Regions from separate parts of the Parabacteroides sp. genome, predicted to be linked through region 4. Evidence: riboswitches for the same ligand, from Rfam matches in the RefSeq annotation. Region 4 holds a riboswitch; each other region holds the start of a gene.
What was found. Region 4 has a riboswitch for cobalamin ahead of ACW6QF_RS09210 (TonB-dependent receptor). Riboswitches for the same ligand answer to the same signal wherever they lie in the genome.

Region 1 (3,136 bases), on a different contig from region 4:
CCGTGCACGAAGGCAGCCGTGTTCTCGGTTGTCTGCACCAGGTTGGGCAGGAGGGCGTCTTTCAGCAATACCGTGATCGCTCCGGCCACTCCCAGGTCGTTTACGGTGAAAGGCTTGTCATCGTTCGTGTATCCCAACAGGATGTTGCCGACACGTCGTTTCAAATCCTCGATATCCGTAGCCAGGCAAAGGATCGCCATGATTTCCGATGCGGGCGTGATGTCGAAGCCTGTCTCCGTCGGTACGCCGTTGGCCGATCCGCCCAGACCGGAAACGATGTTGCGCAGGCTGCGGTCGTTCACGTCCAGCACGCGTTTCCATTTGATCTCTTTCAGGCCCTCGCAGGTGTTACGCGTCTGGTAGATGTAGTTGTCCAGCAACGCCGTGATCATATTGTGGGCGGAAGTAACCGCATGGAAGTCTCCTGTAAAATGCAGGTTGATGTTCTCCATCGGCAACACCTGCGAGTATCCGCCTCCGGCCGCTCCGCCCTTCATGCCGAAGCACGGGCCCAGTGATGGTTCGCGCAAGGCGACGACCGCCTTTTTACCGATCTTGTTCAATCCCAAAGCCAGTCCGATCGAAACGGTCGTCTTGCCGATGCCCGCTTTCGTAGGAGTGATAGCCGTAACCAGGATCAGATTGTGTTGTTTGATCTTCTCTTCGTCGATCAGATGGAGAGGTATTTTGGCGATGTATCTGCCGTAATTCTGAACTTCTTCGCGCGGGATGCCTAATCCGGTCGCGATTTCTTTTATCTTGCGCAGAGAGACCTCTCTTGCAATTTCTATGTCCGATTTCATGTCTTATGTAAGTTTAAGTGGAAAACAAAAGTAAATATATTTTTATATAATAACAAAATAAAAGGTCGGGTGGTTTAGCTGTTATTGGATGATCATCAGGGAAAAGTATGGGAATATTTTTCCCTGAATTTGTTTCGGGTCGGAGGTATAGAACTCTTTCCCGGTCCCGACATTCTCGAAATAGTGGAAGTTCGCTTCCGGATGTAACCGGATGCAGGTATGGACGGCCTCCACGCATTGGGACAACTTCATGATGACGATCACGTAGCCGGCCTTGATCTTTTCCGACAATTCTTCCGCCGTCAGCATTCCGGGTATGACGATGATCTGTTCTTCCTGTTTGACGATATGCAAACCGGCCAAGGCGCCTGCCGCAATGAAAGCGGGGATTCCGGCGGTTCGTTCCACTTCGATGCGGTTCTCCTTGAATTTGTCGTATATATATTGTATGGAAGAATAGAACCCGGCATCGCCTTCCGCCACAATGACCACCTTTTTCCCTTCGTCGCAGGCGGATACGGCCTTCTCATACAGGGCATCGTAGACTTTCCAGGCTTCGGTACGGTCTTTGCTCATCGGGAGCGTGAAGAGCCGGATCGCGGATTTCCCGATTTCCAGTTCTTCGATGATACGGGCCGCACGGGAGAGGGGTTGCCCGCTCTTGCTCATGGTGGCGGGACAATAGATGATATCGGCCTGTCGAAGTTTTTTCAAGCCTTTCAGGGTGATCAGTTCGGGGTCTCCCGGACCGAGTGATACGAAGCAGATAGGGTACGACATGTGCGTTTGATTTATTTAGTGCGCAAAAGTGAGGAAAATCGCGCAACTTTCCAAATGGCAGCTCGTAAGAAAAAAGGATTTGTCTGTCATTTTTCTCTTGAATGAAAAGTAATATTATTATATTTGTCCCTTGAAACAGGTTTTCCTGTCCTCCTTACAGGACAGGGATGAAAAGGGAACCGGGTGGAAATCCCGGACAGACCACGCTGCTGTGAAACTTCGGAAACATGCCGGCAATACTCTATGCCACTGATCGGGGGATCGGGAAGGTGTCCGGGATGGAAGTAAGTCAGAAGACCTGCCGTTTCGGTTTGGAAGAGTTTCGTCCTCGTGGGGTGGACAAGGCTTGTCCGGTGAAATAAAATAATATTGAATATGAAAAAATACCTGGCAGGGTGTTGCCTGCTTATGTCGTTGTGTGTCGTATCCTCGTGTACGACCAAAAACAATCAACAGACCGACAAGGTGGAGACGACGGAAGAAAGCGCGTTTTCCGGTGTCCGTATCGTGCCGGAGTATGCCCGTGGTTTCGAATTGTCCTATCGGGACGGATATGTCTTGCTGGATATCCAGGACCCGCAGAATGAGGAAAGTACGACTTTCCATTATGCGCTTGTCAGGAGAGGAACGAAACCTGCCGGCATCCCCGGATCGTACACCGTGATCGAGACACCCATCAGAAGTGTTATCTGTATGACATCCTTGCAGTTGTCCAACTTTATCAAGATGGGCGAACTGGACAAGGTCGTGGGAGTAACCAGCACCCGGCATCTGTTCAACCGGGAGATGAACGAACGCCTGAAGAGCGGGAAGACTGCCAAGATCGGTATAGAAGGGAATTTCGACAACGAGGTGATCATGAGCATGAACCCCGACCTGATCCTTGTCTCGCCTTTCAAACGGGGCGGATACGAGACCTTGAAGGATGTCGGGATCCCGTTGATCCCGCATTTAGGCTATAAGGAGATGACGCCGTTGGGACAGGCGGAATGGGTGAAGTTCGTCGGCCTGCTGTTGGGACAGGAGCAAAAGGCGAACGAGACATTCGACGCCATCGCGGCACGCTACAATGAGTTGAAGGAACTGACGGCGGAAGGAAAAGTGAAGAGACGCCCGGTCGTGCTGAGCGGCGAGATGCGGGGCGGAAACTGGTATGCCGTGGGAGGGGAAAGCTTCCTCGCCCAACTTTTCAAGGATGCCGGGGCCGACTATTTCCTGAAAGACGACAAACGTTCGGGAGGTGTGACGCTCGACTTCGAAACGGTCTATAACCAGGGTGACGAAGCCGATTACTGGCGCATCGTGAACAGCTATCTGGGCACGTTCAGCTATGGGGCGTTGAAGGAGCAGGACCCGCGTTATGCCGATTTCCGTGCCTTCAAGGAGAAAGGGATCATCTATTGCAACATGAAAGATACGCCCTTCTACGAAAGCATGCCGACCGAGCCGGAAGTCGTGCTGGCCGACCTGCTGCATATATTCCACCCGGACCTGTTGCCCGATCATACGCCTGTTTATTATGCACGACTTAAATAAGTTGCACGAATGAGACA
Region 2 (3,136 bases), on a different contig from region 4:
CTTGATACTGACACCGTGCATAACCGGCAGTTTACGCAGTTTGGCGACTGTCATGCCTGCATATTTCTTGCGGGAAATCAATACGGGCAGAGTTTCGGCCGGAAAGTCCAGCAACTCGATATCATTGACTTCATCGCCGATCCAGTCCTCCTCTCCGATCACAAATTCACGTCGGCCGCTGAGCACGACTTCGTTTCCTTTCAAGAGCATCCGGTCGGGTTTCGCATCCCGGATCACACCATCGATACGGACCCGCTCGACGAAGAGGCGTCTTCCCTGTCCCTCCAGATAATCTTCCAACTCCTTCACGGTCTTTCCCGCCCCGAACCAGTCGTTGCTGATCTTGTAGGCGCGGAACGTGATCGGACGGGCGGCAGGCATGAAGCCCGGTTGTTCGCTTTCGTCATCCGAACCCATTTTGGCTTCCAGCTCGCGACAGGCTTTCTTGACCGATTCGATCCCTCCCAACAGACGGGGAGCGATGTCGCTCATGATCCAGGCGGATCCGGCCGTACCGAAAATATAAGAGACGGCATAGGCAACCGGCATGACATTGATCATGTCCGTTTTATCTGCCGCCGGTATGCCCAACTGGTTGATCGTATCTTCGGCCACACCGAGTACGGCGGATATCGTCTGTGAACCCGCCAGCAGGCCGGCAGCCTCTCCGGCAGAATAGCCCATGATCTTCGCCAGCACAAACGGGGCCAGCAAACAGAACAGGCACATCACGACGGCAAACAAAACCTGTGGCAATCCCTCCTTTTTCAATCCCCGGAAGAATTGCGGACCGACACTATACCCTACGGCAAACAAGAACATCAGAAAAAATACCGATTTCAACGGAGCTCCGATATCGATATGCAATTGCCCGATCAACACACCGACCAGCAAGACGCTGGTTACCGTTCCTAACGTGAACTTTTTAATCTTGAATTTACCGATCCAGAAACCGAAAGCCAGCGTGAGAAAGATGGCAAGCTCCGGGTAATGCCGGAGCAAATTGGCAAACCATTCCATATATCTATTTTTTTTGGCGTTAATAAAATTGATAATGAAACACGACAGGGGAAAGAGTTGTTGTGTTAAACCAAACGAAAGCAGAGTTAAATTTATAATTGACATTTCTAAATAAATATATATCTTTGCCCCCGCTTAGGTGATATAACTGCCATCCGGCAATTGTATAAAAGGGAATCCGGTGAAAATCCGGAACAGTGCCCGCTACTGTAAAGCCATATTGAAGAAGAAAGCAATCTCCATGCCACTATCCGGAAGGATGGGAAGGCCGCTTTCCGAAAAGGCTGAGTCAGGAAACCTGCCAGGCAAGACAATAATAACTCTCCCGGGGCCAGGAAAGCTATTGACACATACATAAGACAAACTTTTTTCAGAAAAAAGAAATGTTGGCAGGCAGCCCTTTTTGCGGGTTGTTCTCTTAGCATGTCTATATCTATTTAATAATAAATTAATTGCTTATGAACAAGAACAAATTAATCAACCTGCTATCTTTCCTGTTTTGCATCTTCATGCAATCCATACAGGCAGAAGGTAATTTTGTCGAATCGGATATGTTTGCCTCCATGCAAACGGGTGATAAAGCAGCCGTACTGGTCGTACATTTCGGAACGACTCACGACGACACGCGTGCCCTAACTATCGACGCCATCAACAAAAAGATGGCTGATGCTTTTCCTGGTATCGAAGTCCGCGAAGCCTGGACTTCCCGTATCATCGCTTTCCGCCTGAAAACACGCGGCATACATAAATCAAATCCGGAAGAGGCGCTCGCCAGGCTGAAGGCCGAAGGATATACCCATGTATTGATTCAATCGTCCAACATCATCGAAGGGATCGAGATGGAATCCCTACGCAAAGACGTAACCTCACAGGAAAAGGGTTTCAAGGAAATACGCATCGGCACTCCACTCCTTTTCACTCCGGAAGATTATGAAGCCACCATAGCCGCGATCACGCCTAATGGAATCCGGGACGGCGCCGTCTTGCTGGTCGGACACGGCACTTACACGCCTACCACGGCACAATATGCCATGATGGATTATATGTTGAAAGCTAAAGGATTCGGCAACTACGTAGTCGGGACAATCGAAGGTTATCCTTCTTTCGACGACGCATTGAACCAGATAAAAAAGGGAGGATACAAAAAAGTCAGGCTAATGCCTTTCATGTTCGTTGCCGGCGAACATGCCAAGAATGATATTGCCGGAGATTGGAAGGACGAACTTGAGAAACAGGGATACGAAGTAACGGTCTTCATGGAAGGACTCGGACAAAATCCGGCTATCCAGAATATATTCGTGGAACATGCCCGCTTCAACGCTACCCACAAATATCTGGACATAGTCAAGAAGAAAAAGGATTATGCCAAGGGTAAAGAAAAATATGAATAAGACATGTTTACAAAACTACTAAAGAATCTACACAAGATATTGGGCCTGCCGCTCAGTATCTTGTTTTTCCTCTGGTTTGCTTCCGGGATCGTCATGATCTATATTACACGGCTGGCTGGAACTATTCGTTCTTCGACTATACCAATTACACAGGATATAAGGATGGCGACGTTTACGGTCCGGGCCTTAACGCGATGCTCCCGGTCCAGAATCCGCATTACGTGCGCGACTGGTGGGACAGCAAGGTTTCGGCAGCCTCCATCAGCCGTTACCAGACCAACGGTTTCTACCTTCACGACGTCATCGAGGTCAACGATCAATGGAAAGGGATGTTCGGATTGCGTTACGACAATTACCGTTATAAAAAAGCGACGGCAACCATCAACGACGGACGCCAGCACTACGACGAAAAGAACCGTACGGACTGGACAAGCATTAAAAACAACGCTGTGACCTACCGCGCCGGCCTTGTTTATCTGCCCATACCGGAAGTTTCCGTCTATGCTTCGGCAGCCTCTTTCTTCAAGCCGAACAATACGACTTACAATGCCAACTATATTTACCTCGACAAGAACGGAAAAGAATTCAATCCCGACAAATCGGATGGTGAAGTATTCAAACCAGAGAAAGGTTACCAGCTCGAACTCGGAGCACGTTACGAACTGAACCGTATGTTGGAATTGAACGGTAGCGTATTCTACATCCGTAAACACAACGTTGTAAAA
Region 3 (3,136 bases), on a different contig from region 4:
CGTGGCATCCAGCAGGGCATAAATCTCCTTCGTCTCGTACTGGCCGTCAGCCCCATGCTCGTGCACATCCATGACGATAGCCGTATAATAACGCTTCTTTCCGAAATGGACGATCACCCGGCAACCGGGCGTTACCGCCTGTTCCATATCGGGCGGTATGCTATAGGTATAGCTGTTCTCTAACGGAAGCGGGAGTATGACGTTTGCGTACTTCATATATTCATTAAGGCTCCAAAAATAATGAAAAGAAAAGTCATACACAAAAAAATCGCAAATTCCGCTCCTTGTTCGATGTTCAATCGAAAACAGGATTCTGAACCACCTCTCCCCATTCATATATCCAGACATTAACAGAGATCTTGGTCGGTTCGTCCGGTGTCGGGGGAACAGGATCGGGGTCGGGATCGGGATCAGGGTCAGGCACAGGATCGGGCACCGGGTCCGGATCAGGCTCTGCTTTGGGAATATTTGTAAAACTCTCTTCCGTAAAAGTGACGTTCAAGGCATACACATTATTCCGTTTGATAAAATTATGGTCATATCCATTCCTATCTATCCTATGCTTAAAATCAAAATAAATATATTTAGAACAGGATGGCAGCCGTAACCGACCAACCCCGGTTCTTGCCGTTCAAATCCAACTTGGATGCATTATAATCATCCGTCAAGCCGAGGGTGTAATTGAAGCCGACCTGCAAATGCTTGATCAGTTCCACACCGGCGCCCAAGTTCAAGCCGGCATTAAAGCTTTTAGCCTTCAACTGGTCTCCGACCGATCCCGGAATATCCCAGAACTTATCGCCGCCCACACGAAAACCGACATACGGACCGGCAGCCAGATATCCTTTGATAATAGGCAAACCGAATTTCCATTTCAGGTTGACCGGGACATCGATATAGTCATTCTTAATGTCTTTCTCGCTCTTCACGCCTATCCCTTTTTGCGAATAGAGGATAGCCGCATCAAAGCCGACTCCCATTATCGGAGCCATCACCTCCACCATCGGGCCGATATTGAATCCGGTCACATTATCCTTGCCGATCACCTCCTTGTTGAAATGGACAGACGAAACATTCAAACCGCCTTTTATACCGAACTTAATCTGGGATTTCGCAGGCATGGCTATCAATGTCATCACCATCAGCAACATAACCCCTACAATCTTTTTCATACCTGTTTTCTTTTATTAGTTAATATGAATTACAAATAAACGCACTTTTCCAATAATAAACAAATATCACCGCCTAAGTGTTGCCTAAGTTGAATTTCGACCGACTTCCAACAGTTATTTTCCTACGGACGGAGTAGGAACTTCCGTCCACAAAACCAGATTGATCCCATAATATTAGAAAGCATGAACCGGGGGGCGGAGCTCATCCCGCACGCAGATTCATGCCTCTTTTCCTAATTATTATGGCAAAATAATTAAAAACAAATAGATAGGCTACGGGAAACGGGGGATTAAGAAAGGCAAAAGCCTACGGCTTCACTGTTCTCTTCCGGCCTTTCCTCGAAGCCGTCGAAAAAATATGCGTTGCAGGTCTTCTGACTTACTTCCGGTATGAGCGCCTTCCCGACTCGCGTCAGTGGCATACAAAGAATTGCCCAATCCGTTTTGAAGCTTACAGCAGCGGGACTGTCCGGGATTTGCACCCGATTCCCTTTTAATCCTTTTCCGCAGATCGCGAAGCAGGAACAATGCATGGGACAAATATAGAGATATTTTCCATATATTCTTCATCTTCCTACAGAAAAAAAGTGAAACCGGTCCCGACTTGTTAGCCGTTGCGATAAGCCTCGACGGCTTCCCGGACGGAGCCGTACATCAACAGCAGATGGCGGGACTGGTGATAAGGAAGACCCAATTCCTCAGCAACCATGCGGGTTCCACGGTCTATAAGTTTCTGATTGGTGAGCTGCATATCGACCATCCGGTTCCCCTTGACCCGTCCGAGCCGGATCATGACGGAGGTGGAGATCATGTTCAGGATCATTTTCTGTCCCGTCCCGGATTTCATGCGGGAACTGCCGGTGACAAACTCCGGCCCGACAATCATTTCGATGGCGACATCGGCCACCGCCGCCATCGGCGAATCGGGATTGCTGGAAATGGAGGCGGTCAGGATGCCTTGTTCACGCGCTTTGCGAAGGGCACCGATCACATAGGGAGTCGTTCCGGAAGCGGCAATACCGATCACAGTATCCTTCGTATCGACCTGATGCTCCAACAATTCCTGCCAGCCGCGTTCCTCATCGTCTTCGGCATTCTCCACCGGATTCCGGAGGGCGGTATCGCCACCGGCTATCAAGCCGATAATCAGTGTGGGAGGCATCCCGAACGTCGGAGGGACTTCTGAAGCGTCCAAAACCCCCAACCGTCCGCTGGTCCCGGCTCCCAGATAAAAGATCCGTCCGCCCTGCTTCATGCGGGGAACGATCTGCAAAACCAATTCTTCTATCCGGGGGATGGCCCTTCGGACAGCCAACGCCACTTTCCGGTCTTCCGCATTGATCTCTTCGAGCAACTCCCGGACGGACATCCGTTCCAGGTCGTCATAGAGAGAATCCTGTTCTGTTATCTTGATGAACGACATAGCTTATTACAATTAGGAAAGGCAAAGCTACTAAAAAATATCAGATTCACATATCAGCCAACTTCAAGCAAACAGGCTTGCTTACCCGGATGTCTTTTCCCGTATCTCTCAATAAGCCGCTTTGCTTGTCTATAGCGTACACCTGCACGACATTACTGTCCCGGCAGGCGCAAAGCAGGAACTTGCCATTGGGAGTGATGACGAAATTACGCGGATGAATGCCGGTCGGCTGATAGCCGACCTTTGCCAGTTGCCCGTCTGCCGGATCGATGGAGAAAATCGCGATGCCGTCGCCTTTCAGACGGTTGGAGGCATACAGGAAACGGCCGTCCGGTGTGATGTGTATATCGGCGCTGCCGGAGACATGCAACGTGTCGGCTTCCACAAACCGGACCGGGGCAAGGTTGCCTTTGTCGTAATGCATGAAAGCGACGCGGCCCGAAAGCTCGCTGACCAGATACGCCCATTTCCCGTTCGGATGGAAAACCGTATGGCGCGGGCCTTCTCCCGCCGGCAAACTAAAAGAGGCAGGCGTTCCTTC
Region 4 (3,136 bases):
TGTAATGTGCGAGCACGAGATAGCCTAAGTAACCGGAGAAATACCACAGCATGTGATATTCGTTCCAGAAGCACTGTCCCCACACCTCCCCGAACCAACGGTTCAGGTATGGCATACAGGTCGACAGGAGGAACAGCCCGATAAAGAAACGTTCTTCTTTGGCCGTCGCCTTGCTCAACCAGGGTGATACGATAGGGATGAACAGGTAAATGCTGATCAAAGGGTACATGAACCACAGGTGTCCGGCCAGTGTCGGGAAGTTCAGGAGTATCCGCGACAGGTCTTTGATCGAGGTCGTTCCATCGATCTGTCCCCACAACATCGGGAGGGTACTGTAGAGTATCATGAATATGAAAAACGGCGGCAGGATGCGGATGCAACGCCGGCGGTAAAACTGCCACATGGTCTGCCCTTCCTTCATCGGCGCAAGAAGAAAAGCGGAAACTATTATAAACAACGGCACGGCCATACGCGAGAAACCGTCGTACATAGACACCCATAGCCGGTCTGCCTCATTTGCCAGAAAGGCTTGCGGCCCTACCATGTCTGTCGAACCGGGTGCGCCGTAAAAATTTTCACTGGCGTGGACGACCATGACAAGGAAGCATGCGAACACGCGTACATAATCCAAAAAAACTATACGTTTCATTTTTTTGCTTAATTACTATATTAATAAGAGATTTAATTCTTTAGGCGAAGCATGCATTCATGGCGGAAAAACTTCGTGATTTTCCAGATACTGCTTAATTGGCGGCAAAGATAGGAAAAAAGCCGTAACCTGCCATTAAGCCGCCAAATATGAAATCCAGTTTTATAAAAAAGCCCTATCCTCTCTTGTATTTACGGCCTATTATCCTCCAACTTTTTGTTGTGTATATATACATGGACGAATACAATCTTATGCCAGGTTTCAGCATCTTAAAATAATTAATTAACGTTGTTTATTTTTTCGTGATAAATAGTTTACATACTTTTGCAGCGGATTAAGGTGAACCGCCTGCTTTCTGCATGTGGTGAGAGGGAATCCGGTGTAAGTCCGGAACAATGCCCGTTGCTGTAATCCTGTTCCGGTACCATAACCGGAAATGCTTGCGACCTCATGCCACTGACACAGTCGGGAAGGCCACGCAAAGCCGGGAAAGTCAGAAAACCTGCCTCAATCAATTGATATTCGAGCCTTCGGGACAAAAGGCGAGAATTAACAGGAAAGGATTTCCACACGAAATTCATCCATTTATTTATAGCTTATATGAAACTGAATTGTATTGCAATGTCTTTACTTTCGGTGTGTATGCTTACTCCTGGAGTAGCCCTGGCAGAAGGAATATCTGTCAATCCACCCGAAACAAAAGAAATGAAAGCCGGTACTTGTGTGTTAACCGGCAGGATTACCGATGCGGAGACAGGAGAAGGTATACCGATGGCAACCATCACGGTTCCGGGAACAGTAATAGGCACCGCCTGTGATGCAGACGGCTTTTTCCAAATGGAATTAATTGAAGGGAAAAGCTACAATTTGCTGATCCGCTCCACCGGTTACATGGAGCAACGAATCAAAATCGATGCCAACGGACCGGAAAAAAAATTAAACATCACCATGAATGCCGGTATATTCGACCTAAACGAAGTGGTCGTTACCGGAACACGTACGGAAAAAACAATTCTAAATACGCCTGTACTCACCCGATTAATTCCCGCAGCACAGTTGCAACGAAATGATTTCGAAAACATCATGGACGCATTGGAATTCACAATTCCCGGATTACAGTTCAACAGTGATCCCAGAGGTGACAATATCCGGATACAGGGATTGGAAAACAAATATGTTTTAATACTCGTTGACGGAGAAAGATTGTCTAACACTCCCGGAGGTCCGATCGATTTCGAACGTCTTAGCACATCCAATATCAAACAGATCGAGGTTATTAAAGGAGCAGCATCCGCACTGTACGGATCAAGCGCGATCGGTATGATTGTCAACATTATTACAAAAACCCCCGAACGTCCGGCAGAAGGTTGGGCAAAAGTCCGTTATTCAAGATTCAATGACTTATTGGTAGACGGTAGTTTCGGAACGGCCTACAAAAACTTTACTTCTCAAACATTATTCAATCGCAATTCCACAGATGGCTATGATTTGACACCGGAAAGTCCGGAAGCATTTACCAAGCAACCTTCTGCTAATATGACTTTTGAGGAAAAGTTAGGCTGGACACATAAACAAACCAAAATAACAGGTTCCGGAACTTTTTACCTGAATGATGTAAAAAATCCGCCACTCAGTACAAAAAGTACGCATTATAAAAGTTTGAATAAGACATTCCGTGCCACATTGGAACAACAAATAGGCAAGTACAACCAACTGAAACTCGTTTATTACGGAGATTTCTATACACGTAAAACAGTCTACGAAAAGTTAGATTCCACTGCTAAAAATGCATCATCTAATGTACAAACACTGCGTCTAACTGATATATACACCCCTGTGGATAACTTACAAATGGTGTTCGGAGGGGAATTCAATTGGAATAAAGATTACAATGATATGCAATACGGTACGGAAATAAAAACACGTAAAGTAAACGATATCAACGGTTTTATCCAAGCAGATTGGCAAATTCTACCTTTACTGGATATCATCGGAGGCTTTCGTTATACGCATCATTCAGCTTTCGGAGATGCTTATACTCCCAAAGTGAACCTGATGTTCAATCCTGGTAACTGGAAATTCCGGGGAGGTTACAGTAAGGGTTTCAAAGCTCCGGATGCAACCGAATTATATTCGGATTTTATGATGGGAAGCGTATCACACAATATCGGCAATCCGAATTTAAAAGCCGAAAAATCAAACTACGTTTCTTTATCAGCCGAATACTTGCATCAGAATTTCAACATAAGTGCTGAAATCTATCAAAACAGTATCAAAAATAAGATACAATCAGCTTATGTAAATGTAACAGATGCCAATGGAATCACCTCTACGGAATTACGCTACAGCAACGTGGATGATGCCCGCATACGAGGTGCTGAAATCAGTGTTGATTATTATCCTATTCGCCAAATCTACCTGCATGGGAGCTATGCTTATACGGATGCGTTGGATAAAAATACCGATTTACAACTGAAAGGGAATACT

Region 1: it holds a riboswitch for cobalamin, as region 4 does, so the genes downstream of both, ACW6QF_RS11610 (ABC transporter substrate-binding protein) here and ACW6QF_RS09210 (TonB-dependent receptor) in region 4, are expected to answer to the same signal.
Region 2: it holds a riboswitch for cobalamin, as region 4 does, so the genes downstream of both, ACW6QF_RS15930 (sirohydrochlorin cobaltochelatase) here and ACW6QF_RS09210 (TonB-dependent receptor) in region 4, are expected to answer to the same signal.
Region 3: it holds a riboswitch for cobalamin, as region 4 does, so the genes downstream of both, ACW6QF_RS13140 (porin family protein) here and ACW6QF_RS09210 (TonB-dependent receptor) in region 4, are expected to answer to the same signal.

What each region holds. Positions count from the first base shown of each region.
Region 1 is NZ_CDRTCT010000020.1:86,752-89,887, forward strand. It holds gene ACW6QF_RS11600 (formate--tetrahydrofolate ligase) at 1-803, opposite strand, end outside; gene ACW6QF_RS11605 (precorrin-2 C(20)-methyltransferase) at 885-1,583, opposite strand; cobalamin riboswitch at 1,703-1,903, shown strand; gene ACW6QF_RS11610 (ABC transporter substrate-binding protein) at 1,959-3,119, shown strand; gene ACW6QF_RS11615 (FecCD family ABC transporter permease) at 3,129-3,136, shown strand, end outside.
Region 2 is NZ_CDRTCT010000034.1:18,180-21,315, reverse strand. It holds gene aspT (aspartate-alanine antiporter) at 1-1,020, opposite strand, end outside; cobalamin riboswitch at 1,141-1,340, shown strand; gene ACW6QF_RS15930 (sirohydrochlorin cobaltochelatase) at 1,479-2,411, shown strand; gene ACW6QF_RS15925 (TonB-dependent receptor domain-containing protein) at 2,408-3,136, shown strand, end outside.
Region 3 is NZ_CDRTCT010000024.1:65,247-68,382, forward strand. It holds gene priA (replication restart helicase PriA) at 1-216, opposite strand, end outside; gene ACW6QF_RS13135 (hypothetical protein) at 296-601, opposite strand; gene ACW6QF_RS13140 (porin family protein) at 585-1,172, opposite strand; cobalamin riboswitch at 1,520-1,717, opposite strand; gene murQ (N-acetylmuramic acid 6-phosphate etherase) at 1,780-2,595, opposite strand; gene ACW6QF_RS13150 (lactonase family protein) at 2,642-3,136, opposite strand, start outside.
Region 4 is NZ_CDRTCT010000015.1:61,045-64,180, forward strand. It holds gene ACW6QF_RS09205 (acyltransferase) at 1-649, opposite strand, end outside; cobalamin riboswitch at 970-1,173, shown strand; gene ACW6QF_RS09210 (TonB-dependent receptor) at 1,292-3,136, shown strand, end outside.